Linked DNA regions of Roseimicrobium gellanilyticum. Each later gene encodes a partner of the first gene's protein in a complex. Links are inferred from orthologs where the notes say so. Each region holds a gene or a part of one and is shown on either strand. Other genes may lie near its edges.

Evidence for each region.
Region 2: the proteins of DES53_RS00195 (region 1) and smc are in contact, whole or in part, in a crystal structure (PDB 3ZGX), measured with the Bacillus subtilis proteins. The link is inferred for Roseimicrobium gellanilyticum from one-to-one orthologs.

The regions. Positions count from the first base shown.
Region 1 is NZ_QNRR01000001.1:42,721-57,565, forward strand. The notes cover bases 4,651-7,555. They hold DES53_RS00195 (segregation and condensation protein A), read right to left. Parts: upstream 6,580-7,555; coding sequence 5,722-6,579; downstream 4,651-5,721. Other genes in these bases: DES53_RS00185 (S8 family serine peptidase), read right to left, coding at 4,651-4,774; DES53_RS00190 (GAF domain-containing protein), read right to left, coding at 4,785-5,405; DES53_RS00200 (hypothetical protein), read right to left, coding at 6,978-7,316; DES53_RS00205 (YiiX family permuted papain-like enzyme), read right to left, coding at 7,339-7,555. Also shown: phosphate ABC transporter ATP-binding protein PstB, read left to right, coding at 1-560; phosphate ABC transporter ATP-binding protein PstB, read left to right, coding at 696-1,514; SMC-Scp complex subunit ScpB, read right to left, coding at 1,603-2,355; DES53_RS00180 (L,D-transpeptidase), read right to left, coding at 2,589-3,830; more of DES53_RS00185, read right to left, coding at 3,950-4,650; more of DES53_RS00205, read right to left, coding at 7,556-7,971; DES53_RS00210 (PVC-type heme-binding CxxCH protein), read left to right, coding at 8,212-13,209; DES53_RS00215 (Dabb family protein), read left to right, coding at 13,255-13,548; DES53_RS00220 (suppressor of fused domain protein), read right to left, coding at 13,552-14,241; DES53_RS00225 (ParB/RepB/Spo0J family partition protein), read left to right, coding at 14,369-14,845. UniProt on the Bacillus subtilis protein: Participates in chromosomal partition during cell division. May act via the formation of a condensin-like complex containing Smc and ScpB that pull DNA away from mid-cell into both cell halves.
Region 2 is NZ_QNRR01000008.1:151,470-168,095, reverse strand. Bases 4,777-9,462 are described here. They hold smc (chromosome segregation protein SMC), read left to right. Parts: upstream 4,777-5,152; coding sequence 5,153-9,262; downstream 9,263-9,462. Other genes in these bases: DES53_RS21030 (CoA-binding protein), read right to left, coding at 9,422-9,462. Also shown: DES53_RS21055 (hypothetical protein), read right to left, coding at 27-434; DES53_RS32555 (hypothetical protein), read right to left, coding at 653-1,012; DES53_RS33125 (autotransporter outer membrane beta-barrel domain-containing protein), read left to right, coding at 1,328-3,673; DES53_RS21040 (cytochrome P460 family protein), read right to left, coding at 4,072-4,638; more of DES53_RS21030, read right to left, coding at 9,463-9,841; DES53_RS21025 (hypothetical protein), read left to right, coding at 9,939-10,157; DES53_RS21020 (alpha/beta hydrolase), read left to right, coding at 10,224-11,492; DES53_RS21015 (phytanoyl-CoA dioxygenase family protein), read right to left, coding at 11,743-12,753; DES53_RS21010 (BlaI/MecI/CopY family transcriptional regulator), read left to right, coding at 12,910-13,341; DES53_RS21005 (M56 family metallopeptidase), read left to right, coding at 13,338-16,626. UniProt on the Bacillus subtilis protein: Required for chromosome condensation and partitioning.

The DNA.
Region 1 (14,845 bases):
TCATCATCAAGGGCAAGAACATCTATGATGCGGATGTGGATACCACCCAACTCCGCCGCCAGGTGGGCATGGTCTTCCAGAAGTACAATCCCTTCCCCAAGAGCATCTACGAGAACGTGGTCTACGGACTCCGCATCGCCGGGGAAAAGCGGAAGAAGGTGCTCGATGAGGCCTGCGAACGCGCCCTGCGTGAAGCTGCCCTCTGGGACGAAACCAAGGACCGTCTGAAGACCAATGCCTTCGGCATGTCCGGTGGCCAGATGCAGCGCCTCTGCATCGCCCGCGCCGTGGCCGTGAAGCCGGACATCCTCCTCATGGATGAGCCCTGCTCCGCGCTCGACCCCATCGCCACCCTGAAGGTGGAGGAACTCATCGTCGCCCTGCGCAAGGAATACACCGTGGTCATCGTCACGCACAACATGCAGCAGGCCCGCCGCGTGGCTGACCTCACCGCCTTCATGTACCTCGGCCAGCTCATCGAGTTCGCCGACACCACCACCATCTTCAGCAACCCGCAGCAGAAGAAGACCGAGGACTACATCCGCGGCCAGTTCAGCTGAGGAAGGGTCGATGGTTGAGAGTTGATAGTCGATAGCCTGAGAACTGAAGCTCGAAGCCTCCCACAATCGCGCTCATCAGCGAACACCTCCGGGTCACGGCCCTTGTCCCATTTCCCCTGTCCTTATCCCTTCCCCATGTCCACCGCTACTGCCCCAGCCCTCAATCTCGCCAAAGGCACGCAAGCGTCCACCACGGGAGGACCGCAGGTGAAGATCAACGGAGTCGACTTCTGCTACGGCTCGAAGCAGACTCTCTTCGATATCTCCCTGGATATTGCCAACAAGGAGGTGACCGCCTTCATCGGGCCTTCCGGTTGCGGCAAGTCCACCCTGCTGCGTTGCATCAACCGCATCAACGACCTGATTGATGGCGCTCGCATCACGAAGGGAAACATCACCCTCGGTGGCCTGGACATCAATCACCCGCATCTCGATGTCATCGCCCTGCGCCGCAAGGTGGGCATGGTCTTCCAGAAGTACAATCCCTTCCCCCGCAGCATCTACGAGAACGTCGCCTATGGACTCCAGGTGGCTGGTGAGAAGGACAAGAAGGTCATCGCCGAAACCGTCGAGCGCAGCCTCCGCTCTGCCACGCTCTGGGATGAAGTGAAGGACCGCCTGCATGAAAGCGCCCTCGGCCTCTCCGGTGGTCAGCAGCAGCGCCTCTGCATCGCCCGCACCCTTTCCGTGAAGCCGCAAGTCGTCCTCATGGACGAGCCCTGCGCCGCTCTGGATCCCATCGCCACCGCGAAGATTGAGGAACTCATCACCCAGCTCAAGGAGCAGTACACGATTGTCATCGTGACGCACAACATGGAGCAGGCCGTCCGCGTCAGCGACCGCACCGCCTTCTTCTACCTCGGCAAGCTGATTGAGTTCAACGACACCATGAAACTCTTCACCGCCCCTGAGAAGGAAGAGACGGAGCGGTATTTGAGCGGACGGATGGGGTAGGTGGGAAGAGAGGTGAATTGTCCATAAGGAAGCTCCGAGGCGGAGCCTCGGAAGTACAGAACGCTTCGAAGCGTTTGTGAGAACTCTTTCACTCCCCCGCCAGCAACAGCTCCGGCGTGTCATCTCCCGCTGCTTTCCCCTTCGCGACTTTCGTCTCTTCTTCACCCACCGCACCCGCTTCGGTGCCAGCATTCTCATTAGCCACGGCGACGTCTTCCGGCGTCGGAAGTTTCACGCGGCGCAATTCGGCGGCATTCGGAAGGTCATCCAGGGTGCGGATGCCGAAGTGGTCGAGGAAGAGGTCGGTGGTGCAATACAGCAGCGGGCGACCGGGGAGGTCGGCGCGGCCTTCGATTTTCAGAAGGTTGCGGTCAAGGAGCTGCTGCACCATGGCGTCCACAGAGACACCGCGCACGGCTTCAATCGCGGACTTCGTAATCGGTTGGCGGTAGGCCACGATGGCCAGGGTCTCCAGGGCGGGACCGCTGAGACGCTGGGGTTTCTTGCCGGGATACAGCGCGCGGCACCATTCGCCGAAGCTGCCCAAGGCGCACAATCTCCAGCCAGCGCTGCGTTCCACGATGGTGAAGCTGCGCTCGTCCTTCTCGTAGTGGTCCGCCAGGGCATCCAGCGCGGCGCGGACGTCTTCGTCCTTCACGGATTCCAGAGCGGCCTTTTCCTCGTCGAGCTCGGGGACATTTTCCTTGCCGGCATCCTTCGCCTCTTTGATCTCTTCCTTGGCCTCGCGCACGGTGCTCTGGATGGCGCGTACGATGTCCGTCACCGTCAGGGGCTCCTGACTGGCGAAAAGGAGAGCTTCAACGATGCGGCTGAGTTCCATGGCGATGCGATGCGGATGGGCACTTTGAGGGAAAAGCCAGAAGGGGCAAGGAAAAAGGGGAGTAGCGCGTTTGCGATTGCTGAGCGGTGGCTGAGCAGTTGTTGAGCGATGGTTCTTGAGAATCGCGGAGCGTGGCACGAAAAAGCGGCAGGAGGTGAGTCCTGCCGCTTTGGAGAGATGGGGCTGAGGCTGAAAGGCTTCTGGAGAAGCCTTCTACGTTGGGCCAGTCGTCCTTAGTTCGAGGCGATGACCGTACCGGCGTTCGCAGTCGGGGGAGTCCAGTTATCCACAATCTGGACGGTGGTACCTCTCGGCGCGTTGTCGAAGATGAAGTGGGCGCTCTCAATCGGCATGCGCACGCAGCCGTGGGAGGCGGGGTAGCCGGGGAGCTCACCCTCGTGCATGCCGATGGGCAGGTCGCCGATGCGCATCCAGCCGGGCAGGGGGCACTTGTAGATGGTGGAAATCTTCCCGCTGCGAATCTTCTCCGTGATGGTGAAGGTGCCGCGCTTCGTCATGCGAGGGCCGCGACCGCTGGAAATGGGAGTTTCGAAGGCGATGGCACCGTCCTTCAGCATGTAAGCGCGCTGCTGGCCGATGACGATCACGATGCGCAGGTCGCTGTGCTGGCGGGCCATCACTTCCTTGTACACACGGGGGGCGTCCTGCACCAGTTTCTGGGACTTCACCGGCAGGGCATCACCGGGCCGGGTGTCGCCACCGAAGAAGGAGGCAAGGCGGGAATTCGTGGGGCGGGTGATGGGGTCGGCGGCTTGGGCGGAGGTGGCGGTGCCGAAGACCATGGCGAGCATGGCGGCGCTGAGCACGGCTTCCTTCAGTCCGCGGCCCTCGACTTCGGCGGCGTCCAGCAGGATGCAACTGCTCTGGCCAAGGCCGGTGCTTTCCTGCCAGGAGGCTCCGGGGATGGTGCGGCGCACTTCTTCAATGCTGGGACCATCGGCCAGCCAGATGCCCAGGAAGGAAATCTTCGCGACGCCCTCTTCCAGCTTCACGGTCAGGAGAGGCACGGCCTCACCCTTGAACCCAGCGGCAGCGATGGTGCTGACCTCGCGCACAGCCTCCGAGAAGATGCGGGCCAGTTCCTCCGGCGTGCCGAGGAAGTGCTCATGGAGCATGGCGTGGCCGACTTCACGAATCACCCCAGCCCAGTCGAAGTAGCTCATGGCCGGACGGGCCTCGATGAGGGGCAGGTGGCTCTCCGGCTCAGGGGAGATGCTCAGGAGCTGCAGGGTGCTGTCGTCGTCCAGGTCGCCGTCATAGGAGACGTCGTTGTTGTGCATCACGAAGGTCGCGGCACGGGTGGCGGCGAGCTCCTGGAAGACATTGAAGAGCTCCGTGGTATTGCCGACGCGCTGTTCTTGGCTGGCGAGGACCAGCTCGTCACCCTCCGTAGGCAGAAGGGTGCGGGGCACCAGGATGGAAAGAGATGCGGTAGGAGTGGCGACGGCATGCATGGCGATGGCGGGAGTGGAATTTTTAAGAAATGCTGATGATAGTCAGGCTGAAACGGAAACGGGGAAGGGTTGGGGTTGCGGCGGAGAAAATGAGATTTGATATGCTTGGAGAGTGCATGTCAGGCCGGAGCCGGTTGTGACGCGAGCGTGGGCAGGCGCAGGCGTTTCCGGTCCGGGAGGCCGCTGGCTATCTGTTGCAGCAGGGACTTGGCCTGCAAGGGGGAAGTGTGCGGAAAAACGGAGAGAATCCTCGCCAGAAGTCCGGCGGCACGCGGCGCGGCGAAGCTGCTCCCGGTGGCCTCACGGCGGATGCCCCCCTTCCACGGCACATTCACCTGCACCCCCAGCGCGGCGAATTCCACCAGGGTGCCGGGAGGATTCCGGAAAATCATGTCCCGCTGCGGGGTATCCAGCATGTTCACCGTGATCACGCTGGTGAAATCCCCGGGCCACTCGGGCTTGCGGAAGTCATCGTTATTGCACGCGGCCACCACGTGGATGCCCGCCAGATAGGCATCGTCCACCCAGTCCTTGAACATGAGGATTTGCGACTTCAGCCGTGCGCCGAAGCTGCAGTTCAGGATGTGATAGCCACGCTCCAGGGCGAGCCGTGCGCCGAAGCAGATCATTTCGCTCTGCGACTGGTTCTTCGCATCCAGCACGCGGAAGCTGCCAATCTCCGCCTCCGGAGCCATCTCATGAATGATGCTGGCGACCGCCGTGCCGTGGCCGAAGAGGTCCGTGCGATTTCCCGGCTGTGCTTCGAGGATGCCCATGCTCTCCTCCATGCACAGGTCATCGGCGATTTTTACATCCTTCAGGTCGGGATGGTCCCACTCCACACCCGAGTCCAGCACAGCCACGCGGATGCCTCGCCCGCGTCCGTTGCGCATGGCGGCGGCAGCTTGCTCAGGCGTGATCCATCTGGAAGAGGGGCCGGACATGCTCGGTCAATCAATCCTCTTCCAGGCCGATGGCGGCACAGAGCAGTTTGTGGTCGAGCAGGCGCCCCATGAGACGTGAAAGCAGGTTCAGCTCCTCCACCGCCTCGGGGGTGAAACCACCGGGCTCAGGGCAGCCGAGGGTGTCCTTGAACTGATAGGCCGCGAGCACGCCGCGCATCTTCCCCGCGATGAAGAAGGGCACAAGCACGCGGCTGCACATGATGACACCCAGCCGCTCCTCCAGCGTGCTGGCCCCGGCGCGATTCTGCGAGAGGTTGTTCTCACAAAACGGCTGCTGCGTGGCGAGAATCATGCCGGAGAGTCCGGTATCCACGGGCACCTTGAGATTGTTCAGCCGATCTGAGTGCGGGCCCTGGTTGTAGGCGCAGAGGAGGAACTTCTGCTCCTTGTCGGCGAGCCAGACCACGCCTTCATGCGCCCCGGCATCGCGGAGGCAATCGGCGAAGAGCCGCACCATGAGTGGGTCCAGGAATTCCGAGAACGTCGCAGGACGGATGTGTGCAGCAAAGTTCCCCACCCGCTCCTCGATGGCCTGCGCATGCGGCGCGACTCGCGGGTCCGGCAGCCAGCGCATGGACGTGGTGTTTCCCAAATCAGCGTAGGAAGACATGGCGCGAGTTTAGCGCGAGCAACCCCATGCCGCAACAAGTGCGACGTCACATCGTGAATGGTCACACTTGAGGAATGGCCGCAAAAGAACGCAAAAAACGCAAAGAGGGACGCTGAGGTCTGCAAGCCCTGGGAGCGCTGGACTCTGGTCGGCGGAGGTGCGTGAACGCTCCATGACATCGCCATAGGCCCAAGGGGGGGAACGAGGCGTTCCCCCTCCTTGGGCCTGCGGTCGCACGCACAAAAGGGCTACTACCCCTCCTGTGTTTGTCGGCTCTTCTCAGGCTATCAACTATCAACCCAAAACCATCAACCAATCACGACTCCAGCGCGAGGTCCTTGGGTGTCTCGTCGCCCTCCTCCTCCGCATCATCTGACTTCTGCTTCATCCCCGCGGCGAGCTGCATGTGCGGGGGAATCGTCGCGGCGAGCTCATCAATCTTGTCCGAGGGACGCACCACCACGATCTCACCGAGCACGCGCTCCTGCTCCACTTCCAGGAAGTGCAGCTTCATGAGCTCCAGCATGGCGAGGAAGGTCACAATCACCTCGCTGCGGCTCGTGGCGGCGCTGAAGAGTTCATCAAAACGCACGCGCCCACCCACGGGCACGATTTCCAGGAGGTGATCAATCTTGTCGCTGACGGTCCACCGGTCATCCACGATCTCTCGCAGCGTGTGCGTATCCTCAAACTTCCGCAGCACCTTCTGGAAGGCCCGGATGAGGTCGAAGATGCCCACCTCGGCGATGCTTTCCTCGGGCGTGGTGAGGTCGGGGATTTCTGGCGTGGCGGTGAAGAGTTCGGCACCCTTGCTCTCGCGCTGGCCAAGGAATTGGGCGGCGTCCTTGAACTTCTTGTACTCCACCAGCTGGCGGATGAGCTCCCAGCGCGGGTCGTCTTCCTCCGCCTGTTCATCCGGCGGCTGCAGGTCCTTGGGCAGGAGCTCGCGGCTCTTCAGGTACATGAGGTTGGCCGCCATCACGATGAACTCACTGGCCAGCTCGATGTTCAGGGCCTTGAAGGTATCGATGTAATTCAGGTACTGGCTGGTGATGCGCTCGATGGAGACGTCATAGATGTCGATCTCATCCTTCTTGATGAGGTACAGCAGCAGGTCGAGGGGGCCTTCAAAGACCTCCAGCTTCACCTTGTAATCATTGTCCGTGGGTTCCACCGGGGGAGATAGCGGGCTGGGGGAGGGACTGCAAGCGGGAAAGGGGGAGGGGTGGGGCGGGCACTGATGGGGTAGAGTCGAAATGTTGGGCCATCCTGTATTGCTCCCGGAGGGAGCGCGGAATGGTAGCCCGTGGTGCCGGGAGCCTCAGCGACCACAACCACCGGATCTAGGGATGGAGTTTCCCAGCGTCCCGGAGGGCACGCCGGAAGAGGCTGACATGGTGACAGTACCCTTAAACAACCGCGCCACATCCTTCCGCCGTCACCTCCGGGACGGAACATCTTTGGTCTACGTGATCCGGTGGTTCCCGACCTGATTACAGGTCTCCACCACCGGCTGCCGTTCCACGCTCCCTCCGGGAGCAAGGGCCTCTCTGTGGATGTTCGCTACGCGTTCTACTTCCAGTGTACCCACCAATTGCCTCCAGATTCGCGGTCGACGGTCTCGTGGGATTCGAAGCCAATATGAACTTCCTCGCGCCCTTCGACAGGGTAGTTGTGAATGGTGAGAAGCTCCCTTAGTCGCGTATTCAGCAGGACGTCCCGCTGCAGCCGGTCCTTTTCATGGTCCGAACGGACGCAGATCCAATACACGAGATGCCTCGGATGAATGTCGTTTGCACCATAGTGAGTAACCCAGACTTTCTCCTTGGACGCCTCACTGGCAATCTTCTCAATCTCACGCTCAATCCGATTTGTGACCTGCGCGATGGGGGAGAGGCGGCCAAAAGGCATGAGGGCGAACAAGCGAGGCAACCTATTTAGTCTCCACCGTCTCCAGCAGTGGCGAGCTGAAGACGTCGCACGGGCAGATGACCTCCATCGCATAGGGCACCTTGTCCCCGTAGCGCTCCTTCAGAATCTTCTGCACGGCGGCGTGGGAGAGGTCGAGTTCCTTCAAGGTGCGGAGCTCTCCCAGCTTGATACCGGAGGCGCGGTCGTAACCTTTCCAGACGAGTTCCGAGCAGTAGATGCTTTCGTCCGACCACTCAAAGAGCCAGTCATAGTTCTTGCCCAGCATGGTGGTGACTTCCTTCTTGAGCGCCACCGTGTCCAGCTTGGACGGGTCCTTCAGCCGCTTGATAACATAGTGCTCTTTGTCCCCGCGCTTGATCCACTCGTCGAGCGGTGCCTTGCCCACGGGTTGCACCGCCTCGTACACGACCGGCTTCCCATCCTCGATGAAGATGACGCCCATGTGGGTGAACTCCGAGTGCGTCGCCGCTGCAATGGCGGCCGCCTGGCTCGTCAGCGAACGGTGGAAAATGATGTCGCCGTCGCGGACTGGGATGTCCGGGGAGTGAGGTGGCGTTTCCGCGAATGCGGCTGTGGACAGCGCGACTGCCAGTCCCAAGATGGTGGTGAAGAAAGTCACAGGTCTCCGGCCCATGGGAATTTCTACTCCTGATTGTGATTGGTGGCAACTGGGAGCGGAAGGCAATTGTGGAGGGGCGCTCAGGTGCAGAGTGGATGGTGCTTCGGGGGCTTGGGTGCGTGTTCGTTTCGCGGCGATTCATACACGTATCCCATGGTACTTAAGTGCCCGCCTGCCGTATTCTTCTTCCAAGGTGCCGAGGTTGAACGAGCGCGTTGAAATATGCGTGGGACGTCGCGGGTAGATGTTGCCCGCATGACACGCGCTGCCTTTCTCCTTTGCACCCTCGCGCTTCTGGTTGTCGGAGCTCGCCCTTCATCTGCGCAGGAAGCGGCACCCGCCTTCCGCGCTGGCGTTGCCGCGATCGACATCACCCCGCAGAAGTTCCCCGTCATCGTGAATGGAAACTTCACCGAACGACTCGCGCAGCAGGCCAATGACAAGCTGCATGCACGCGCCATCGCGATGGATGATGGCCGCACCAGGCTAGTGCTCTGCGTGGTGGACACATGCATGATGCCGCGCGAGGTCATCGATCAGGCGAAAGCTATCGTGGCGAAGGAGACCGGGTTGGCCATGTCCCACATGACTGTGTCTGCCACGCACACGCACAGTGCACCTGCGGCCATGGGCTGCCTCGGCAGCCGTGCGGACCCCGAGTACACAAAGTGGCTGCCGGGTAAGGTCGCGGAGGCGATGATGACGGCGCTCAAGAACTTGCAACCCGCGAAGGTCGGCTGGGCCTCGGTGGACGACTGGGAGCACACGCACAACCGCCGCTGGATCTACCGACCGGACCGCATCCAGAGCGACCCCTTCGGAAATCCCACGGTGCGTGCCATGATGCATCCGGGGTATGAAAGCCCCAATCATGTGGGCCCCTCCGGACCAGTGGATCCAGGACTCAGCGTGCTGGCCTTGCAAACGAAGGACGGCAAACCCCTCGCGCTCTTCGCGAACTATTCGCAGCACTACTTCGGCGCCTCGGCGGTGTCGGCGGATTACTACGGCGCCTTCTGCAAGCATGTGGCGAAGCTGCTGGGTCAGTCGTCCAGCGAAGGCCCCTTCGTTGCCATGATGTCGCAGGGCACCAGCGGCGACCTCATGTGGATGGACTACGGCAAGCCCAAGCAGAACATCTCCATGGATGCCTATGCAGAAGCGGTGGCGAAGCGGGCACTGGAGGCGTGGGGGAAGGTGGAGTTCCGCGACAGCGTGCCGCTCGGCATCGTGGAGAAGAAGATTCCGCTCACGTATCGTGTGCCGGATGAGGCCCGCCTGAAGTGGGCGCGTGAAACCATGGCAGTAGTGAAGGACCGGCTCCCCACGAGCAAGCCGGAGATCTATGCGAACGAGGCCATCCTGCTGCACGAGAAGCAGAAGACAGAACTCGTGCTGCAGGCGCTGCGCATCGGTGATCTCGGCATCACCACGCTGCCGAATGAAGTCTTCGCCCTCACCGGATTGAAGCTGAAGGCGCAGTCTCCTTTCACGTCGCATTTCAATATTGAGCTGGCCAATGGCGCGGAGGGATACATCCCACCGCCGGAGCAGCACAAGCTCGGTGGCTACACCACGTGGCCTGCGCGTACGGCGGGCCTGGAGGTGCAGGCGGAGCCGGTGATTGTGGAGACACTGCTGAAGGCTGCGGAGGAAGTGTCCGGCTTGAACCGGCGCGTCATGACGCAGGGCAGGGGAGCGTATGCGGAAGCGGTCCTTGCAGCGAACCCACTGGCATATTGGAGGCTGGATGAAGCGGTGATCCCGAAGGCCAGTGATGCCACAGGCTCGAAGGAACATGCCGCCGATATCGAAGATGGCGTGGCGCTCTATCTCGAAGGTCCCGAAGGTGAGGCCTTCTCAGGAAAAGACATCAATCGCGCCATGCACTTCGCTGGCGGCCGTGTGCATGGTGCAGTGAAGGAACTGGGAGATACCTACAGCGTGGAGTTCTGGTTCTGGAATGGACTACCGGAAGATGCCCGTCCAGTGACAGGCTACCTCTTCTCGCGCGGGCCGAATAAAGACCGCTCCTGTCCCGGTGATCACCTCGGCATCGGCGGCACGCATGCGGACGGGTCTCCGGGAAGGCTCATGTTCTACAACGGCGATGGCAAGCGCAAACTCCTTGCGGGTTCCACGCTTCTTTCCCAGAAGACCTGGCATCATGTAGTGCTCACGCGCTCGAAGAATCAGGTGCGTGTGTATCTCGATGGGAAGACCAAGCCCGAGATTGAAGGTGAGCTGGAATACACGCTGCCGCAGGGCGTGAAGGATGTCTTCCTCGGCGGACGCAGCGATGGCTTCGCGGGGTTGGAGGGCAAGATGGATGAAGTCGCTCTCTATAGCAGGGTGCTCACCGCCGATGAGGCGGCAGCGCACTACCGTGCCTCTGGACTCACACCGCCTCGTGCTCGCACGGAGACCTCAGCGCTTTCTCCAGAGGAATCCCTCAAGCGCATCCATGTGCCGAAGGGATTCGCTGTCGAGCTCGTCGCTGCGGAACCACTCGTATTGGACCCTGTGGCCTTCGATTGGGATGACCGTGGCCGCCTCTGGGTAGTGGAGATGGCGGACTATCCCCTCGGCATGGATGGCAATGGCAAGCCGGGCGGTCGTGTTTCCATCCTCGAAGACACCAACCAGGACGGCAAATACGACAAGCGCACACTCTTCGCGGAAGGACTGCGTTTCCCCACCGGCATCCTCACGTGGCGCGATGGCTGCCTCATCACGGCCGCACCGGAAGTGCTGCTGCTGCGCGACAAGGATGACGACGGCAAGATGGATGAGAGCAAGGCGCTGCTCACTGGATTCATGGAAGGCAATCAGCAACTTCGCGTGAATGGTCTCCGCTGGGGACTCGATGGCTGGGTGTACTGCGCGAATGGTGGACACACGGCGAACTATGGCAAGGACGTGAATGTCACCTCCACGCTCACGGGTGAGAAGGTGGCACTGGGCAGCCGCGACTTCCGCTTCAAGCCGGACACAGGTGAAATCGATCCGCTGAGTGGCCCCGCGCAGTTTGGTCGCACGCGGGATGCCTGGGGGCACTGGTTTGGTGTGCAGAACAGTTATCCCCTCTGGCACTATGCGTTGGAGGACCGTTACCTGCGGCGCAACCCTCACGTGGCACCGCCTTCGCCGAAGGTGATGCTCACGGAGCCCAATGCTCGTGTGTTTCCCGCCAGTGCGCAGGAGAAGCGCTTCCACAGCTTTGACCAGGCAGGTCGCTTCACTTCTGCGTGCGGCCCCACCATCTATGGAGACGATGCCTTGTTTGGCCGGCGTGGGGTGACGGATGCGTTTGTCTGCGAGCCCTTCCACAATGTAGTGCAGCATCTCGTGCTGGAGGACGACGGCGCGACCTTCAAGGCATCGCGCGATGCTTCCGAGAAGCTCGACTTCTTCGCCAGTGAGGATCGCTGGTGTCGTCCCGTGATGGTGCGCACAGGTCCGGATGGTTCGCTGTGGGTGGCGGACATGTATCGCTACATGATTGAGCATCCGCAGTGGCTGCCCACGCAGGGCAAGGAGGAACTGTTGGCGCATTACCGCGAAGGCGATGATCGCGGGCGCATGTATCGGGTGTTCGCGGGAACGAAGGCGCCGTCAGCCAATGCGGACCTGAGCAGGCTGGATGGTGCAGGTCTCATCTCCTTGCTAGCCAGTTCGAACAGCTGGCTGCGCGACAAGGCCCACATGATGTTGCTGTGGCGTGCGGACAAATCCGTGGTGCCGCAGCTCATTGGTTTCCTGCAAAATCATCCCAGCCCCTCCGCCCGTCTTCATGCGCTCTGGCTGCTGCACGGATTCGGTGCCTTGCAAAGCGCTCAGCTCATCGCTGCCCTGTCCGACCCAGTGCCAGGGATTCGTGAGAGTGCCTTGAGGCTCGCAGAGAAGACTCAAGACGCCGCGGTGATTCAAAAGGCCGCAGCCCTCGCGGGTGATTCCGACGCGAAGGTGCGCCTGCAACTGCTCAGCTCCCTCGGCGAGTGGAAACATCCTGCGGCCAGCGCTGCCTTGGTGAAACTGGCTCTGGCGAAGTCCGATGCCACACTGGAGCGCGCCGCACTGGCGGGCTCCGCCACCGCGCATCTGCCTGCGCTGGCAGATGCGGCATCGTCGAATCCCACCCTCATGGAGACGGTGGTGCGCACGGCGCTCGGAGCGGGAGATGCAGGCATCGTGCGCGACCTTGCGGCTCCCGTACTCGCGAAGGCAAAAACCAGCGACGAGCCCTCCCTTCGCAATGTGAGCACCCTTTTGCGAGCCTTGCGTGATGCGGGTAGTTCCCTGGACACACTGGCTGCAAAGCATCCTGAAGACGCTGCATGGCAAAGGCTGAAGGAGTCGAAGGGTGCGCTATTGCAGAAGGTGCGCGAGTTTGCGGCCAGTGGAGACGCAAGTCCTTCGGCTGCTCGTCTCATCGCGGCTTCCATCCTGTTGGCGGATGCCGGCGAAGGTAGTGGAGCCATTGAGTTGGTGGGGCGTTGGATGCAGATGCCTGCATCAGCAGAAACCTTCGGCGAGTGCGTCGCGTTGCTGGCCTCATCATCAGACCCGCGCATCCCAACGCTGTTGCTTGCGCAATGGAACGAACGCACACCGCGCCAGCGCGAAGCCGTACTGGATGCGTTGCTTGGCAGGGAAGGCTGGGCGCTGACGTTGTTAAAGGAGATCCAAGAAGGCCGCATCACCAGCAGCAGCCTCGATGCGCAGCGGCAGACGCGCCTTTTCAAGCATCCCGCGAAAGCGGTGAGCAAGCTCGCAGGTGAAGTCATCAAGGCACGCGATTCACGCCAGCAGGTGCTGGACAAGTTCCGCCCGGCGCTCTCGCTTACCGGTGACCCGGCAAAAGGAAAGCAGACATTCTCTCAAGCCTGCATCGCCTGTCATCAGCTCGAAGGCGTGGGCCTCGCCGTGGGACCGGACCTGCGCTCCGTGGTGCAGCATCCACCGGACAAGCTCTTCACTTCCATCCTGGATCCCAGCGCTATCATCGAGCCCGGCTTCACCGCTTATTTCTGCGACCTCAAGAGCGGCAGCCAGGTGTATGGTGCCATCGCCAGCGAGACCGGCAGCAGCGTTACCCTGCGCCTCGCGGACGGCAGCCTCAAACCCGTGCTGCGCTCGGAAATCAACAAACTGCAAAGCTCCAACCTGTCCCTCATGCCCGATGGCTTGGAGGCGTTGCTCACCCCGCAGTCGCTGGCGGATTTGATTGCGTATCTGCGGTTGCCGAAGTGAAGTAGCCACCACGCATCTTCCATCAATGCCCCTCTTCATCATCTCATGATCCGCCACACCGTCGTCTTCCGTTTGAAACACGCCACAGGCTCCGCCGAGGAGCGCGACTTCCTTGAGGCCGGACTGAAGCTCGCAGCCATTCCCGGTGTGGAGAAGTTTGAGGCGCTGAGGCAGGTCAGCGTGAAGAATCCCTACACCTTCGGCTTCTCCATGGAGTTCGCCTCGCAGGAAGCCTACAACTTCTACAGCAGCCACCCCGACCACGACCGCTTTGTGCAGGAGCGGTGGATTCCGGAGGTGGCGGAGTTCATGGAGATTGATTATGTGGCGGTTTCTTGAGTCTTACGCACAGACATTCTCGCGATCTTTTACTATCACCTCGACAACACCTGCCTCATCCAGCTTCTCAAGGAGTGCCATGGAACCTGACTTCATGGCAAATTGCCATTCCTCCCGGTAGATGGGTAGGATGGTGAGGAAATGAATTCGTTTTTCCGGGCTAATTTTGAGAGAACACCCTTCTTCATCACACAACAAGGGCACCGAGACGATGTTTGCGCAGAAGCCAACGTCAGGCGCAAACGCTTCAGGTTCTTCTCCGTCCGCAATGGTGTGTGCGTACCAAAGGTCGTATTGGTGTGCATGCGGAGCTCGGGCGGCGCGCGTTAGCTGCCGGATGGGCCAGTAGTTCCGTTCATCGGAGAAGCTCGCGTGGTTAATCGGCCAAGTGTCCGGCACCGCGAGTATTAATTCGACGTACCCGAAGTCCTCGCCGCCTTCCCGCACTTTCATAGGGCGGTCACTCATGCCGGAGGTGATGAGCACACGATAGGGACGCTCAGGAGTTGGAGCCACCACGTGGATATCAATGTGCACGAAGGACGACTTCTTCTCATGAAGAACGAATTCGATGGATCCCCAATAGCGTTTGATGTGAGCACTGATTGCTTCCAGATCGCGGGCAGATTCGAACCCGAGATGGGAATCCGGCACTGAATCAAGGGAATCTGGCTTGTCTGGAGCTTGGGACATCGCGGCCTGGTTGGGGCCACTTTCAAGGAGGACAGCGGCAAAGGCAAGGACCCCTGACGAGACAGGCTCCTAGCCCCCTCGCCACCGAGCTTGAGATTTCCCCAAAGGGTACTACTCTCCGCCTCCCATGGCTAAACCAGCACTCGGCAAAGGACTCGGAGCATTGATCGGCAAGGCTGCCGCTCAACCGCCTGCGTCTGCGCCCGCCTCCTTCACTCCGCAGCCCGCGCCGGGCGAGATCGTTCGCAAAGTTCCCCTCAGCGAGGTGGTGCCCAGTCCGCTGCAGCCGCGCAAGGAGTTCGCGCCCGAGCATCTCACGGAGCTGATGGATTCCATCCGCGAGCACGGCATCATCCAGCCGCTCATCGTGCGCCTCGTCCATGGCAAGCATGAACTCATCGCCGGTGAGCGCCGTTTCCGTGCGAGTCGGGAGCTGGGTCTGAGCGAAGTGCCCGTCATCGTGCGCACTGCGTCGGACAAGGATGTGCTGGAGATGGCGCTCATTGAGAACCTCCAGCGTGAGAACCTCAATCCCCTCGAAGAAGCACAGGCCTATGTGCGTCTCGCGAAGGAGTTCGGCCTCAAGCAGGAAGACATTGCCCAG
Region 2 (16,626 bases), on another replicon or contig:
ACCATCATGTCGTCGTAAGCGCAAAATTAGGCGCCTTGGACGAAAGACGCACAGTGCTTTCCGCAACAGCTCTGGAAGGCGTAATAACTCTCGACAGCTTTGGCAAATGCAGCAGCCAGCTCACTGTTTGTGGTGATCCGCCGCGCCAAAAGCATCTCATCATCCGTCGCTTCATCCTTCCGCCACTGCACAATCGAAACGTAACGGCTCGACGCCGAGTCCTTCCGCATGACGGCATCAATGATACTACCATCGGGCAAAGCAAACCACACGGACATGTCGAGCCCACCTGCGTGATCGCAGGAAAATAGTATCGCCTGCCCTGCCGCGACTCCTCGTGTATCCAAAAGCTGGCGAACATCCTCCCACTTTGGGTTCAATCGAAGTGTGGCCGTCTGATCGAGGAAATTCAGAGAGTAATCAGAGGTATTCAAGGGCGCGTAGGGTCGCTTAAAATACAGCCAGTCCGCAAGGGTGCAGGCAAAATCAACTCCGTTGTAGCCTGCACTTTCGCAAGGTTAGCACGCATTTCTCAGTCTCCGAAGTTCCTCTGCATATCTGTGTCTCTGCGTTGAACACCCTTCACCCTGACCCGCATCTTGCGAGATCCCCTGGTCAAAGATGCTCAATGGCCCCACTAAACACCATCGGACTATCCTGCTTTGGCAATCAACACGATGAGGACAAAAGACACGGCGAAGACTCCCACCAGCATCATCCACTCACGCGCATTGAAGTCACCAATGGGAAAGCTCCGGGGATTGAAGAGTGATTTGAAGACAGGTTTACCCACACGGCGGTAGTGAAGCGCGAACACTGCGTTGCCAGCAATGGTCGCGAATGCGAGAAACAGCACGATTAGCATCTCCTGCGTTCCAGGCATCGAACGAACGCCATCCAGAATTATCTGCCAAGTCCGAGAATCACCGTCCATGATTCTAACCATACAGTGAACCCGCGCGTGCGCTGAAAAAATCATCGCCGCTATCGCCTGCACATCTACAGGACTCATTCACCTACCTCAGTCTCCGAAGTTCCTCTGCATCTCAGCGTCTCTGTGTTGAACTCCCTGCACCCCAACCCGCACCCAACGGCACGGCACCCCGCCTGTCCCAGACGCGCCAACTCCGCAAACCTGCCTCCCACCATTGTGCCCCACCCTCCCACAATCATGCCCGCCCCACGCCTCACACCATAATACATCATTCAACTTTGCCCACCCACACGGTGTTGGCTTGTCTCCTCCCTCCCCTTTTGAGACCATCCCCCGCGTCAGTCGAGTGCATTGAACCCTCATTCAATATCAAACTCTCAGACTCAGACGCCCATGAAAAGCACCCTTCTCCGCTTCCTCGCGCTCGTGACTCTTGGCATCACCAGTGCTCCTCTCCTCCCCGGTGCCAGCATCCAGGTGAATACTACTTTCGCCTTGCCCGCCACGTCCTCCCAGCCGCTCATCTGGCCTGCATCCGTGGCATCGCTACAGGCACGTGCCACCGACCCGCTCTACTCCAGCTACAGCAACAGCGTGCGCAGCTACGTGAATGGCCAGCTCGGCTCCCTGGCTTCCGCCACGAACGAAGACACCCTCGCCAGCATCGCCAAAGGCGCCGCCATTCTTGAACGTCTCGGTGAAACACCACCGAACACCTATGCCAGCTACGCCCTCGTGGCCACCACCGCCATCTCACGCATGGGAAGCCGCGCCGCCTGGATCCTCTTCCAGCCTTCCAATCGCTTCCAGCACATCTATGACAGCGGACGACTGCAATCGATGGCCGAGGCCTTCGATCTCCTGCGCGGCTCGCCCAATCTCACCGCAGCCAACATCACCACCATGCGCTCGAAGATCACCCAGTGGGCTGATGCAGGACGCAACAACCTTGAGTTAAACACCTTCCACCCCGATGATAACTACGCGCTGAAGTTCGGCTCCGCCATCATCACCACCGCGTTGGCCTTGCGTGACTCCTCCACCGCCAACACCTGGCTGACCAAAGGCAAGACCCTGGTGAACGCCGCGCTCAACCGCATGGCTGATGAAACAGGCTGGTATCGTGAAAGCTCCTGGTATGCGAACTACTCGCTCAACAATCTCGTGAGCACCGCCCATCACGTGAAGAACGCCACCGGAGTGAACTGGTTCACCAATCTCCAACCGCTCTTCACCTTCGCCCTCCTCACGCGCCAGCCGGACGGTTCGAGCGCTCCCTTTGAAGAAGGTCTGCGCACCTATCTCACTCCTGACCTCGCATGGGGTGAATACACCAGCACCTCGCTTGGCTCTGAGCTGCGCTGGTCCCGCGCCAACCTCACGGCGGCTCCCATCTCCAGCAACTTCGAGAACAACCAGTACCACACCGCCACACGCTTCCTCGCAGTCGACAACAGCGTTGCCGCAGCCGTACCCACCGCTTCACCCACCAACTTCCTGAGCTCGGCCGATGTGGAAATCACGGTGCTGCGCAGCGCCCACGGCACCAGCGGTCGCCAGGCCACGCTCATCGCCGCCACGGATCATTCTTCAGACGAACTCATCAACACCCGCCACAACTCGCGCAACCCGCTCGACATGGTCATCTACGACGGTGGCGAGTCCCGCGTCGTCACCAGCGGTGGCGGACCCAATGTCACCAGCTCCACGAATCGCGCCTACTACATCAACACCGTCACCGGAAAGAACGTTCCCACTGTCAACGGCACCAGTTCCTACATCACCAACGGCGCCAACATCGGTGTCTCCACCTGGCTCGATAGCATCAATGAAGGCGGGCAGACCAATCGCTTCGCCGATCTCAGCAGCACCACGGTCACAGGCATCAATGGCAGCGGCAACACCGTCACCCGCACGCTGGCAATGATCGATGAGAGCTACTTCGTCGTGCTCGACTACTTCAACAACTCCGCCCAAGTCACCAACCAGGTGAACTGGCACCCCGTCGGCACGCGCACCCAGGTCTCCTCCACGACCGATCTGCTGCAATACCGCTGGGACAAGGGCACCAAATCCTGCGATGTCTTCATGGCTGGCAGCGGTGCGCTCACCGGCAACAATCTCTCCGGCTACTACGCTGAAACCTTTGGCGGCGCAGAGCAGACCATCTCGGGCGTGCAGGGAGCATTGACCAGCAATGATGGCTCCATCCTCACCATCCTCAGCACTCGCGATACCGCAGCGACAGCCATCGCCGCCACACGTCTCAGCACCACCGCCTCCACAGCGCATGCAGTGGAACTGCAGGTGCCGGGAGGATACACGGACATCCTCACCTTCAGCTCAACGCCTGGCACCGACTACGATGCCGGGGCCATCACCACCGACGCCGCCTTCGCAGCCGTGCGCGATCAAGGCGGAGCTGTCGTCTCTTTTACCCTGGTGAATGGCAGCGTCGTGCACCTCGGTGGCGCAGCCATCTTTGAATGCAGTGCCGCCGCACCGGCCATCTCCGCCACCTACAGCACCACCGGCATCCTCGCTCAGGTAGACGCAGACGCCGCTCCCACCAGCGACTACCACTTCGGCTACGGCAGCACCCTCAATCCCTCCGCCACCTACACGGGCTATCAGGACGGCGTGGCCCTGTCTCCCAGCCAATTCTACACCGACGCCACCGGTCTTCATTTCATCGGCATCAGCAGCGGCGGCACGTTGCGAGTGACCGTGCAGCCCTAAGATTTTTGAGAAGGCCAAGGGGACATGGTTGCGATACTGCCGCTACTTCATGATAGATTTTTCAGGAACGAAGCAGTCACTGCTCTCACGGGTGCGATCTGCGCTTTGCGTCTTGGAGTGCGGCGGCAAGCGCTAAGGCGCGACACCGCTTTGAACGGAGCCCACATCATGACGATACGTTAGACTCACCAACACCCCAAGCTCGGATGTGACCAGGACAGCAATGTTTGGAATGCGAAGAGGTGTTGTATGTCAGCACCTCCGTTCAAAGCGGTGTCGCGCTCGATCGCTTGCCACCGCACTCCAAGACGCAAAGCGCTCCGTCAGCCTCAGTTGTCATTTCATCACCAAGGCAGCCGCCATACGTAGAGCCACTGTCCAAGCTACATGGTACATCATCACCGCGCATAGTGCGTGAAGACATAATCACGCGCTTCAATCGCCTGATGGCATGGATAGCATGTCGCCAGCTTCGCCCTCTCCACCGTCTTGCCACTGTCATTGTCGAACTGGCCATACCCCCAACCGCCCGTCGCCGCATACTTCTTCGCATCCTTGATCATGAACTGCACTCCGTTCTTCGGAGCGCCCGCCACAAAGGACTGCTCCCTGCCAAAGGCCTTGTTGTTTTCCTCGGATGAAACAAGGCTCCACGCCAGCCGCACGATGATGGCGCCATCAGGGAACGGTTGTGTGGCACCTTCACGATATGCCTTGATGGCGATGTCATTCCCCAACACGGCGCGGATGTCATCAATGCTTCCCTCTTCACGCGCCACGGAGATCAGTTTCCAGTCGCGATAGCCCTCAGGGATCTCCGTGACAAATGGCGTGGAGTCTTCCGGCTGCTTGGCGGCTGCCGTTCCCTGAGAATCGGCATTCTGCGCCTGGCTGGCATTCCGGACAATGACGAGGGCCAGGGTCAAGGCGGAGACAATCGCGACAGCTCGAGGGAGGCTTTTCATGGAGTTGTACTTCCGGTTACGTCTCCATCCCTGAGACTGGCCTGCTCATATCGGCATTTGACGTCCAGAAGTGGAGGTCTGCCGCACTCGTCATGCGTCATGCGAAACAAATTCCCGACCGGTCACAAACCGGCTCGCATATTCAGATAGTTAAGATATGCTTATTATCATGATAAATTTGTGAATAGTGTAATCGCCTCTCAAGTAGGCGCCTGCACCGGTTGTTCACAACGTTATTCACATTGCCGCCGACAAGCGCCTCAGGTTATCGCACCCTATAGATTGTGGCTGTCAAACAACGGTTCCCACTATATATTGTGTTCCGTGACATTTCCGCCTTGAAGCGGACTCACGAAACGCTTTAATTTCCAGCAGCAACCAACGGCATCTCTCCAAAACGATAGTTCGTTCTGCGCATTTGGATCTTTTCCCTTCTCTCCAGCAAAGCCCGTTCCCTCCGGCCCAGCGCTGACTTCCGTTTCCCTTCCCTCACACGCCTGCTTCTTCCCTGACCATGTACCTCAAGGCTCTCGACATCTACGGATTCAAATCCTTCGCGGACAAGACCCACTTCGAGTTTCACACCGGCGTGACCGGCATCGTGGGCCCGAACGGCTGCGGCAAGTCCAACGTGGTGGACGCCATTCGCTGGGTGCTCGGCGAGACTTCCGCCAAGGCACTTCGCGGCTCGGAAATGGCGGACGTTATCTTCAACGGCACGGACAAGCGCAAGCCCGTGGGTATGGCTGAGGTGGTGCTCACCCTGGCGGACTGCGAAGTGGGACTCGGTGTGGACTACAATGAGGTCGCCCTCGCCCGCCGTGTGTTCCGCGACGGACGCAGCGAGTACCGCATCAACAACACCATCTGCCGTCTCAAGGACATCCAGGACCTCCTTGCCGGCACCGGCATCGGTCGTGCAGCCTACTCGGTGATGGAGCAGGGCAAGATTGACATGCTCATCAGCGCGAAGCCGGAAGACCGCCGCATGGTCTTCGAAGAAGCCGCCGGCATCACGAAGTTCAAGGGCCAGAAGAAGGAAGCCCTGCGCAAACTCGAGTACACCGAGGCGAATCTCATCCGCGTGGCGGACATCGTCGCGGAAGTGAAACGCCAGATGGGCACGCTGCAGCGCCAGGCCGCGAAGGCACGCCGCTATCAGGTCGTGCACAAGGATCTGCGCACGCTCGACACGCACCTGGGTCACAAGCACTGGACCGATCTCACCGGTGAAAAGAGCGAGACGGAGAACCAGCTTATCTCCCTCATGACGCAGCTCAATGAGTTGCACCAGCGCATCCACGCGAAGGAGGCCGAAGTCACTGAAACACGCGAAGCCTATCACCAGGTGGAGTCCACCATCAATGGTCTGCGTCAGCAGTCGCAGGAGCACCGCTCCCGCATCCAGGCGGCGGAGAGCAAGGTGGAATTCAATCGCGAGCGTGTGGAAGAGCTCGAAGGGCGTATCAAGCGCAACGAAGAAGACGCCGCCGGCAGCCGCGACATGGTGGACCGTCAGCGTCGTGAACTCGCCCAGGCAGATGAGCAGTTCGCCAACATCCGCGAGACGATTGAAACACGCCGGTACGCGCTGGAGGAGCACATCGTCTCTCACAATTCCATCATCCCCGAACGGCAGCGCCTGGAGCAGGAGCGCCGCACCCTGCGTGAGCAGTTCCGCACACTGGAGAGTGAAATCGCCACGTCAGAAGCGAAGGCAGCGAACCTCTCCGGTCAGATGACCGCGGATCGCCAGCGTCACGAAGCGCTGCAACACGATCGCCTCGGCGCCTCAGAGGAGCGTCAGGGACGTCAGGTCGAGTTTGACCACCTGCATCGCCAGATTGAAGAGCAGGAAGCCGAGCGTGGAGAGCTTGAGCAGAAGCTCAAGGACATCTCGAACAACATCGCGGAGATGCGCCGCCAGCGCGACGCCGCCGGCGAAGAGGCGAACAACCTCCAGCGCCAGCTCACGCAGAAGCGCTCCCGCCTGGAAGTGCTGAACCAGATCCTGGAGAAAGGCGAAGGCCTCGAGCAGGGCACGCAGAATGTCATCAAGGGTCTCGATGATCCGGAACGCATCAAAGGCGGCATCCGCGGCCTCGTGGCTTCCTCCATCGAGGTGGAGCCGCAGTACATCTCCGCGCTGGAATCCGCGCTGCGTGATCATCTTCAAGCGGTGCTGCTCTCCGATGCGGTGCTCAGCGAAGAGATCATCACCAAGCTCACCGAGCAGCGTCTTGGCAAGGCGGCCCTCATTCCGCAGACCTTCCTCAGCGGCCACACCGCGAGCGAGCGGCAGTTCATGCCCAGTGGCGGCATTGCCTGGGCACTCGACAAGGTGAAGACTCAGCCGGACGTGCAGCCGCTCATGGAGCGCCTCCTGCACAATGTGCTGATCGTGGAGGACCTCTCCACGGCGCTGCGTCTCAAGCCGCATCATTCCGACCTCACCTTCGTGACATTGAAGGGCGAGCTGCTCAGCGTGCACGGCGTCATCCACGGCGGTGCGACCAAGGAGGAAGCCACCTCCACCCTGCGCCGTGAGACCGAGCTGCGCGAACTGCGCGTCGACGTCGAGCGTCTCGACACGGAAGTCGTCGCGAAGGAGGAGTACATCGAAGAACTCCGCATGAAGCTGGAGGAGCAGCAGCGCGAGGAAGCAAACGCCCGCGATGCCTACCAGTACAACCGCGAATCCATCAGCCAGCTCCAGGGCAAGGTGAGCGTGGTGCAGCGTGCTCTGCAACAGGCCACCGCGAAGCTCGACAGCCTCGACTGGGAGCAGAGCCAGATCGCTGGCCGTCTCAGCGAAGGTGAAGCGAAGATCGTGCAGCACCAGGAAGTCGCAGAGCTGGCAAAACAGCAGCTTGAGTCCGTGCAGTCCCGCGAGCATGAGCTGGAGTCGCAGATTGAATCGGTCATCCGTCGTGAAGTGCAGAGCACCGAGCTCCTCAATGAACTGAAGACCGCCCTCGCACTCGAGCAGAATACCCTGCAAAACATCGAACAGCAGAAGGCGCCCCTGGCGGACCGCATGCAGGAGTTGGAAAGCTCCATCGGCCGCTTTGAGAATGAGTGCTTCATCTGGCGCCAGCGCATCGAGTCTGCCAATGCCGAGAACGCCCGTCTTACGGAAGAACTGGAGGGCACCCGTGTGGCCCTCTCCGCCATCGACTCGGAAGGCATGGCCTCTGTCGCGCGTCGCAACGAGGCCTTCGAACGCGTCACGCTGCTGGAGAATGAACTCAACCAGTACCGCAACCGCCAGAACGAACTCACCGAGCACCGCAGCCGCGCCGAGGTGCAGCAGACCCGTGTGGAACTGAAACTTGAGAACCTGACCAACCAGATTCAGGAGCGCTACCATCTCAATTTCGATACCTTCGAGCCTGACCCACACACGCTGCTGCTCGCCATCGCGGAGCAGAAGAAGAGCCGGGATCGCAATACCAAGCGGAAGAACACGATGTCCGGACGCGATGACTCCGGCCTGGATTCGGAGGGAGAATCTGCAGCGAATGAGGCTGCGGATGCCGATGAGGCGGCCAGCGAAGCCGCAGCGCGAATGATGGATGGCATGACCACCGAGTTCGACGACCTGCTCTCCACCACGGCAGGCGAGCCCGACTGGAGCCTCGTGCAGGAGATCGTGAACGAACTCCGCCAGCGCGTGGAAAGCATGGGCCCGGTGAATCTGGATGCCATCAATGAGTTCGAAGAACTCGAGCAGCGCCACAACTTCCTGGACACCCAGCATGGCGATCTGGTGAAGAGCAAGGAGGAACTCCTGCAGGTGATCGCAAAGATCAACGAAACCACCAAGACGATGTTCAGCGAGACGTTCGCCCTCGTGCGCACGAACTTCCGGGAGAACTTCAAGGAACTCTTCGGCCAGGGCTCGCAGGCAGACCTCATGCTGCAGGATGAAAACGATCCGCTCGAAACGGGCATCGACATCATCGCGAAGCCGCCCGGCAAGAAGCTGCAGACCATCAGCCTGCTCTCCGGTGGTGAGCGCTCCATGACCGCAGTGGCCCTGCTCTTCTCCATCTACATGGTGAAGCCGAGCCCCTTCTGCGTGCTGGACGAACTCGATGCACCGCTCGATGAAACGAACATCGGCCGCTTCCTCACCATGCTGGACAAGTTCACCACCAGCAGCCAGTTCATCGTGGTCACGCACAATAAGCGCACCATGTCCCGCGCAGATGTCATCTACGGGGTGACCATGCAGGAATTCGGTGTGAGCAAGCCCGTGGGTGTGCGCATGACCAACGAGAAGGTCTCGCTCGAAGACGGACAGCCCACCGTGGCGGATACCGTGAGCGGTCGTGTGAGACGCGGTGGCGAGGCGGAAATGGACGCCATCCTGGACGCTCCCACCAAGCCCAAGCGAGGCAAAGGCAAGGCCGCCAAGGCAGCCGCTGCCGTGGAAGCCGCACCCGTCGCCGAAGAGGCGGTGGCAGGCTCCGCCGAAACCTCCGTGGCCGTCGCCGAAGCCGCACCGGAGCAGGAAGTTCACCCGAACGACCCAAGCGTCCACGTCGAGCACGAGCCAATCTACGCGACCGAAAGCTCCGCCCCGGAAGACCAGCCGACTGGCGACGACAGCATCATCTGATTTCAATCAGCAACCAACCCGTACTCCCACAAACTCGAAAGCCGCAGGGGTGAGCTCCTGCGGCTTTTGTTTGGTCGATAGTCCAAGGTTGACAGTTGATAGCCTGATTGAGTTGGGGAGGTTCAGGCTATCAACTATCAACCAAAAACCATCAACCCTTCAATACTGCCCCGTCCGCAACAGCACCAGCGTGCACGCCTCCAGCGCTTCAATCCCCCTGGCTCTCGCTTCCTCCGCGAGACGCTCATTCTCCGCCCCCGGATTGAAGATGATCCGCTTTGGCTTGGCCGCGAGAATGTCCGCCATCAACGGCTCCGAGCGCGCCGCGCCCAGGTACAGCGTCACCGTATCCACCGGCCCCGGCACGTCCGTAATCGACTTGAAGCACTTGATGCCCAGAATCTCGTCAAAGCCGGGATTCACCGGGATGGGCTGGTGGCCATACTCCAGCAGCATCTTCATCGCCTTGTTGGCGTAGCGTTCCTCATTCGGGGAGGCCCCCAGGACGACGACGTTTTCCGGGGTGCGTGGATTGACTTGGGTTCCAGTGCTCATCATCCATGGTACGTCAGCCGCCATGGCGAAGCTTCCATCCGATGGCCCTGACCGGCGATTTTCACGAATTTGCACTGGCGGGCTCAGGCACCCCTGTGCTTCTCTTTTCCCTGCGAAAATCATGAAACGCCTCCGCCCCCTCCTCTGCGCCGCACTCGCCCTGTGCTGCCTGCCCATGCTTGCCTCATGCGCCTCGGACGAAGATGAAAGCCCCGCCTCGTACAGCCACAGGCTCAGGGAGAAAAACGACAAGTACTACGAGAAGCAGGAGAAGCGGAAAATGAAACTGCGCGCCCGGCAGAAGCGCGTGGACATGTGGTACGAGAGCCTGATGAACTAGCACGCTTCAGCCATCGGGCTGTGGCAGTGCTTGTGCTTGTGCTGGTGATTCCCCGACACACTCCCTATGAAACGCCTCCCGTGTCTCGCCGCCGCGCTCCCCGTCTCCCTGGCATGCCTCCTCTCCTCCTGCTCCCTGCTCGGACTGCGCAAGCAGGTGGAGAGTCTTGAAGCCCAGGGAGGCATCGCCATCCAGGTCACTCCAGCGCCCAAAGGCCCCGCCCCCACCTACGCCCTCGCGTGGCGCATGGACGGGGACAAGCGCAAGGACTCGGCAGGATTCCAGGAGGTGCGTGAAGACGGGCTGGCCGCCTTTCACCTGCGGCTGGGAGAGGTCTATCGCGTCGGCGCCTTCACGGATGAAAATGACAATCACAAGTACGATGCCGGTGAGCCGCTGGGAGTGCTTCGCGACATCTCACCACGCCCGCTCTCCGATGGCGTGACCGTGAGCCAGATCCTCCCCGTCGCCCTGACACGCGACCACGGTCTGCCCAAGGGTACCGCCATTGAGCGACCAAAGGAGAATCTGGAGCTGGGTGGAAAGGTGAATGTGGCACTGGGAGACGTTGCCTCGTTGAATGAGGCACGCTTTGCCCCGGACACCGGCGGCAGCGGTCTCTGGCGTCCCCTTGATTTCCTCACCACGAACACCCTCGGCATCTACTTCACCGAGCCCTACGACCCCAGGCGCATCCCGGTCGTTTTTGTCTATGGCATCGGCGGCAGCCCGCAGGACTGGCACTACTTCATCAACAACTTTGACCGCACGAAGTACCAGCTCTGGTTCTACCACTATCCCAGCGGCATGAGGCTGGGCCGTGTTTCCAATGTGCTGGCTCAGGGCCTCCGCGGGCTGAAGAAGCGCCATGGATTCTCCAGGTGCCATGTGGTGGCTCACAGCATGGGAGGCCTCGTCTCGCGACCCGCCATCACCGAGGCCGTGGCGGAGGAGGGCGTCAACTTCATCCCGGAGTTCATCAGCATCTCCACACCCTGGGGCGGGCACAAGGCCGCGGAGGCAGGCATCCGCCACCTGAAAAAGCCAGTGCCCTCATGGATCGATGTCGCCCCCAACAGCGACTACCTTGTGAAGATGTACAACACCCCCTTGCCCAAGGGCACCACCCATCACCTGATCTATGGGTCCATCAAGGGTGGTCCATTTTATCTCAGGGGTGAAAATGACGGTGTGGTCACCGTCCAGAGTGAAACCGACCTGCGCGTGAAACAGGCAGCGAAGTCCTGGAGACATTTCATCCACGGCCATGTGGAGATCCTGAACGCGGATGAAACCCTGAAGACCGTGGAAGCGCTGCTGGATGGGAAGGGCTAGGATGGTGCACGTTGTCATCCCGCCGTCGGGTACCATGCCCTTGCCATGTTGCGGGAGGAAGCGGCAAACTTGGACTGCTGGAGCTTGCTCCAGCTTTCTGCAGGCAGCTTGCTGCCGTGAAGCCAGAACTGAGGTGGCTACCCTCCAGCATATTCTGCATCATGAGTAACTTCACGCAGAGCAAGCTCTGCTCCCGAAAGCTGGAGCTAGCTCCAGCACTCCAAATCTCCGACCCGTATTCCGCCCCCCTTCACTTCAGCACCATCTTCCTCAGCCGTGAGTCTGTCTTCTTCACCGGATAGGGAAAGGCAGGCATGAAGGTCTGGGAGAAGTCACAGCGCGTCACGGAGGTGTAGGCATACATCATCTGCAGGCGCGGCTTGTAGGAAAGGCGGCTGCCGTAGTGGAAACAACGGCTGGAGTCGATGAAGAGCACCGTCCCCTTCGGGTAGGCAAAGATCTGCGCCTCCTTCGGATCGATCACGGAGTACATCTCCTCATCCGTCACGCGGTAGCGCACGCCGCGCTTCTGGTAGCCGAGCGCCTTGATGGCGCGATCCGAGACGGACGCCGGAAGGAAATGCCACGGACCACACTCCATCGTGCAATCATCAATGAGCACCAGCACATACACCAGAGGCTGGTCATGCAGATCCATGTGGTAGAGCTGGCTTTCGGAGAAGGGCCCCGGAGGATTCGGGTCCAGGTTCTGATTGGACTCCATGAAGCGAATCCCCGGAGGACGCGTCTTGGAAAGCACCGGGATGGTCTTGAGGTAGTGAATGGCCGTCGCGAGCACATCCGGAGAAGTGACAAAGTCCAGCCACGAGGGATACTTCATCACATCCTCATACACCATGAGATTGCGGAAGTAGGGCTGCTGCACGTCGGTGTGTGACTTTCCTGCACGCTCACGGGCGACCTGCCCTGCCTCATCCAGCAGGCGGTCCAGCCCCGGCAGGGACATGGAGGTATCAATCGCCCAACCATCCTGCATCACCATCTTCGGCGGATAGTGCCCCGGCCCACCATGCTCTTCCATCAGCTCAGTCAGTTTCTTGTCGTACGCCTTCTGGTGCTTCTTCTCCCGTTCCCCATAGCGCCAGCGATTGTAGCGCTTCGCCGCACGCATGAGATTGTTGATGCCCCACTTCTGCATCCCAGGGTCCGTGAGCGCCTGTTTTGCGTGCTTGCTCAGGAGTCGATCCGTGACTTTGGCAATCTTGTCCTTGAAGGTGGGCGGAGGCGGAGGTTTGGCCATGAGGAAGGAGGTCGCTTTGTCCGACAAGACCGGGGTCATATCAAGGATCACGACCGGGAAAATGCGACGGACCAGCACATCTACGATTATTATCGTTGACCATTCCACCAACTCTGCGCATCATTACGATTAATATCGTACACCACTCTTTCCATCATGCCGCGCCCTCCCAAAGTCCGAAACCCCTCCCGTCCGGAACCGACCGAGGCAGAGCTCCCTCTCCTGCGTGTCCTCTGGAACCTCGGCTCCGCCTCCGTGCGTCAGGTGTGGGAGGATCTGGGCGCGAAAGGAAGCTACACCACCGTGCTGAAGCAGTTCCAGGTGATGCATGAGAAGGGCCTCGTCACCCGCGACGAATCCGAACGCACCCACCTCTACCAGGCCGCCATGCCGGAAGAGCGCGTACAACGCAGCCTGCTGGGACGACTCCTGCAGCAGGCCTTCGAAGGCTCCGCCGCCCAGCTCGTCCTCGGCGCCCTCTCCACGAAGAAAGTGTCCGCGGAGGAACGCGCGGAAATACGCAAGCTGCTCGACAACCTCGACGCGGAAGAAGACGCGAAACCAGCCAGCAAGACGAAGAAGTCATGAGCACCTTCCTCCAATCCCCCTGGCTCAAAGACCTCGGCTGGGTGCTGGTGCATTCGCTGTGGCAGGGCGCCACCCTCTGGGCGCTGCTGGCACTTGTGTTTGCCGTGGGACGTCATCATCTCTCCGCCGCTGCGAAGCACCGGCTGGCGTGGCTCACGCTGACGGCCCTCGCACTCGTCCCGGTGATCACGATGATCTGGATGCAGGTCGGCAAACCGGAAAAGCCGCAACCCGCACAACACGTCTACGCCAGCATCGCACCAGCCGCATCCAAATCACCTGCACCCCCACCTCCCGCGGCCTCCCCTGAGAAATCAGACGTCACCGTGGTGCCACTGTCCACCGCACCACCCACGCGCCCCACCGACGCCTTTGTTGTTGCCGAAGCCTCGAAGACGTCATGGGTGGCACAGCTTCCCATCTGGTTTGCCACCGCGTGGCTCGCTGGCCTCACGCTTCTCACCATCCGTCTTCTCTTTGGTTGGAGATGGATTGCAGGACTGAAACATACAGGCACCGATCCAGAGCCTGCTTGGCTTGCCCAGTTCGTCGAATGGGCCAATCGTGCCGGTCTTCGCCATGTGCGCGTGCTGGTGTGCCCCGCGCTCGGCGTCCCACTCGTCGTGGGCTGGTTGCGCCCCGTGATTTGTTTTCCTGCGTCGCTACTCTCACGGCTCAGCCTCGCGGAAGTGGAGTCCCTCATGCTGCATGAGCTCGCGCATCTGAAGCGTCGTGATCCCCTCCTCCAGTTCTGGGTTACCGTGGTGGAGACACTTCTCTTCCACAACCCCGCCGCGCACGCCCTCGCCAGCACCGTGCGTCAAACTGGCGAACTCGCCTGCGACGACCTCGTGCTGCAATGGAAAGGCGATGGCAAAACCTATGCGCGCGCCCTCGCCGCCGCGGAGGAGTGGCGCGGCGCCCAGTTCGCCCTCGCCGCCACCGGCATGGGATCGTTGAAACATCGCATCCAGCGCATCCTCGGCCTCGGCGAGCACGGCCGCCTCACATCTCTCCCCGAGCGCTTCGGCATCACCAGTGTGGCGGGCATTGCGCTTTACTTCGTCGTCTGCGGTCTGGCCGTTCCTCGCATCGCCCGCGCCCTCACACCAGAGGAGCGTATCACCGTCATCAATCAAGAACGCGAGGCCTTGAAGATTACCGAGGACAATGCCGCTCCCCAAGAAATCAAGGCTACCGGCACTGTGCGCACCGCCGACGGATCCAAGCCCAAGGAGGACATCGGCCTCACCGCCTGGTCCAAGGGCTACACGTCCTTCTACTCTGGCAACAGAGTTGGTCAGCAAGAAACCGTCAGGGGCAAGGGCAGCCGCATGCATGTGGGCTCATGGACTCCTGGGTATGCCCCCGCCATAACTCAGGCCACGTTTGATGGTCCAGACAAGAACCACGGTGCTTTCGAGCTCGTCATCGAACGAGGATTCCCCGCCGTTCTCAAGCTGGTGGACAAGGATGGACAACCCATTCCCGACGCCGAGCTCAGTTGCACCGTTTACCTCGCTCCTGAATGCGACTTCTATCGGCAAGGACCATTACGCACTGACGCAGCAGGCACCTGCATTCCCGGGAACACTCTGGAGGGACTTAGCTTCCGATTCGACATCCGCGCTTATGGCTACCAGTGGAATCGCTTTCAGGACGTTCGCTTCGAGAAGGACAAGCCCGTCACGCTGACACTCGTCAAGAGCACCCCCATCGTCGGCACGGTGGCAGATGCGCGGACCCAGCAGCCCATTGCTGGAGTGAATGTGCTGTGCGAGATGCGGAGACGGGATAACGGAGCCTTCAACCACGGTTATGGCTACGGCATCATGCCCCGGATGAACGCCGAGCCCTCCGATGCCCAGGGAAAGCTGGCACTCAATATCTGCCATCCCAATGACACCTACGACCTTCTCCTTGAAGCCCCCGGCTATGGCAGAAAATTTGTGCAGATGGGCGGAGAGAGTGGTGTGTTCAAGTTCGAACTCGAACCCGAACTTGTGTTCTCCGGCACGATTGAAGACCCGGAGAAAAAGGTGATGCGGAAGGACTCCAACATCTATCTCCGGCTCGACCAGGATTTCGGCCCAAGCGGAGGCGCGGTCGATTTACCCCTAAGCGTGAAGGCAGACGCATCGAACACTGCCTCCTTCGAGTTCCGCCAGCTATCCCCGGGAAAGCTCAAACTGAGAGTCTATGAGAAAGAGTGGGAAACCGACTTCACCTCGAGCATGAAGGATCTCCGATTCCGCATCGAAGACGGGACCTTGAAATGTCTCTCGATACCCGAGAAAGCGACTCCCTCGGCTGAGGCCACACGCGAAGTGGAACTCGTATTCACCACGCCGAAAGGCAGCCCTCCCTTCAATGGTGAAGTACCCCTGGTCATCAAGAACTCGACCGTCACCTCCCACAAGGTCACCGACGGCATTTGCAGAGTCCGCGCCCCATTGAACACCCAGTTGAACATCTACTCCGGCGGCATCACCGGATACCGGTTTGATCGGAAGTGGGAGAAAATCGAGGCTGGTGACGGACCTCTGCACATCGACATCCCCATGGAGCCAGCGGGAGCCATCAGTGGCGACATCCGCATGTATCCTGGATTTCAAGTGGGACGCAGCGACCCCTATCTCATCCTGCTAAAATACGAGGACCGGGCCGGAGAGTGGCAGACCGTGCACAACGACTCCGGCCAGCTGCTCAAGGTCCTGGATCACGGCTCCCGGTTCTTCATCTCTCCCGTCTCGCTGAATGCCAGGTACCGCATCCTCATCCGCCACGATACATCCATCACCGCGACACCGGAGTTTGTCGTCGATGAAGCGACTCCCCTGATGCGGAAAGACATCTCCTTTCCCGATGGGGACACTCTTCGCGGCACTGTGCTCCAGCCTGACGGCACCCCCATGGAAGGCGGCAACATCTACCTGATCTACAAGGAACCGGCGCACCGCATCACCAGCTCCAATCTGCCGATCAAATCCGATGGCACCTTTGAGCTTCCCCACATGAACTTCGATGTCGATGGCCTATACTACCTCTCGGTGCCGGCCACTCGTGGCATCGCACCGCTGATTGCCAGGCTGAATGGTCCAGCCTCCCCACTACGGTTGCAGCGGGAGTCCGCAAACGCCGTGGAGGGCGTGGTTGTTGGACTGGATGGCGCTCCACTTCAGGGGGTGAAGTTGCACTTTGCTCCTGTGGAGGTTCCCACTCAGACCAGCTTTGTGGACATCGCGGACAGCCTCGCCGCAGATTCCCCCACGGACGCGGAAGGAA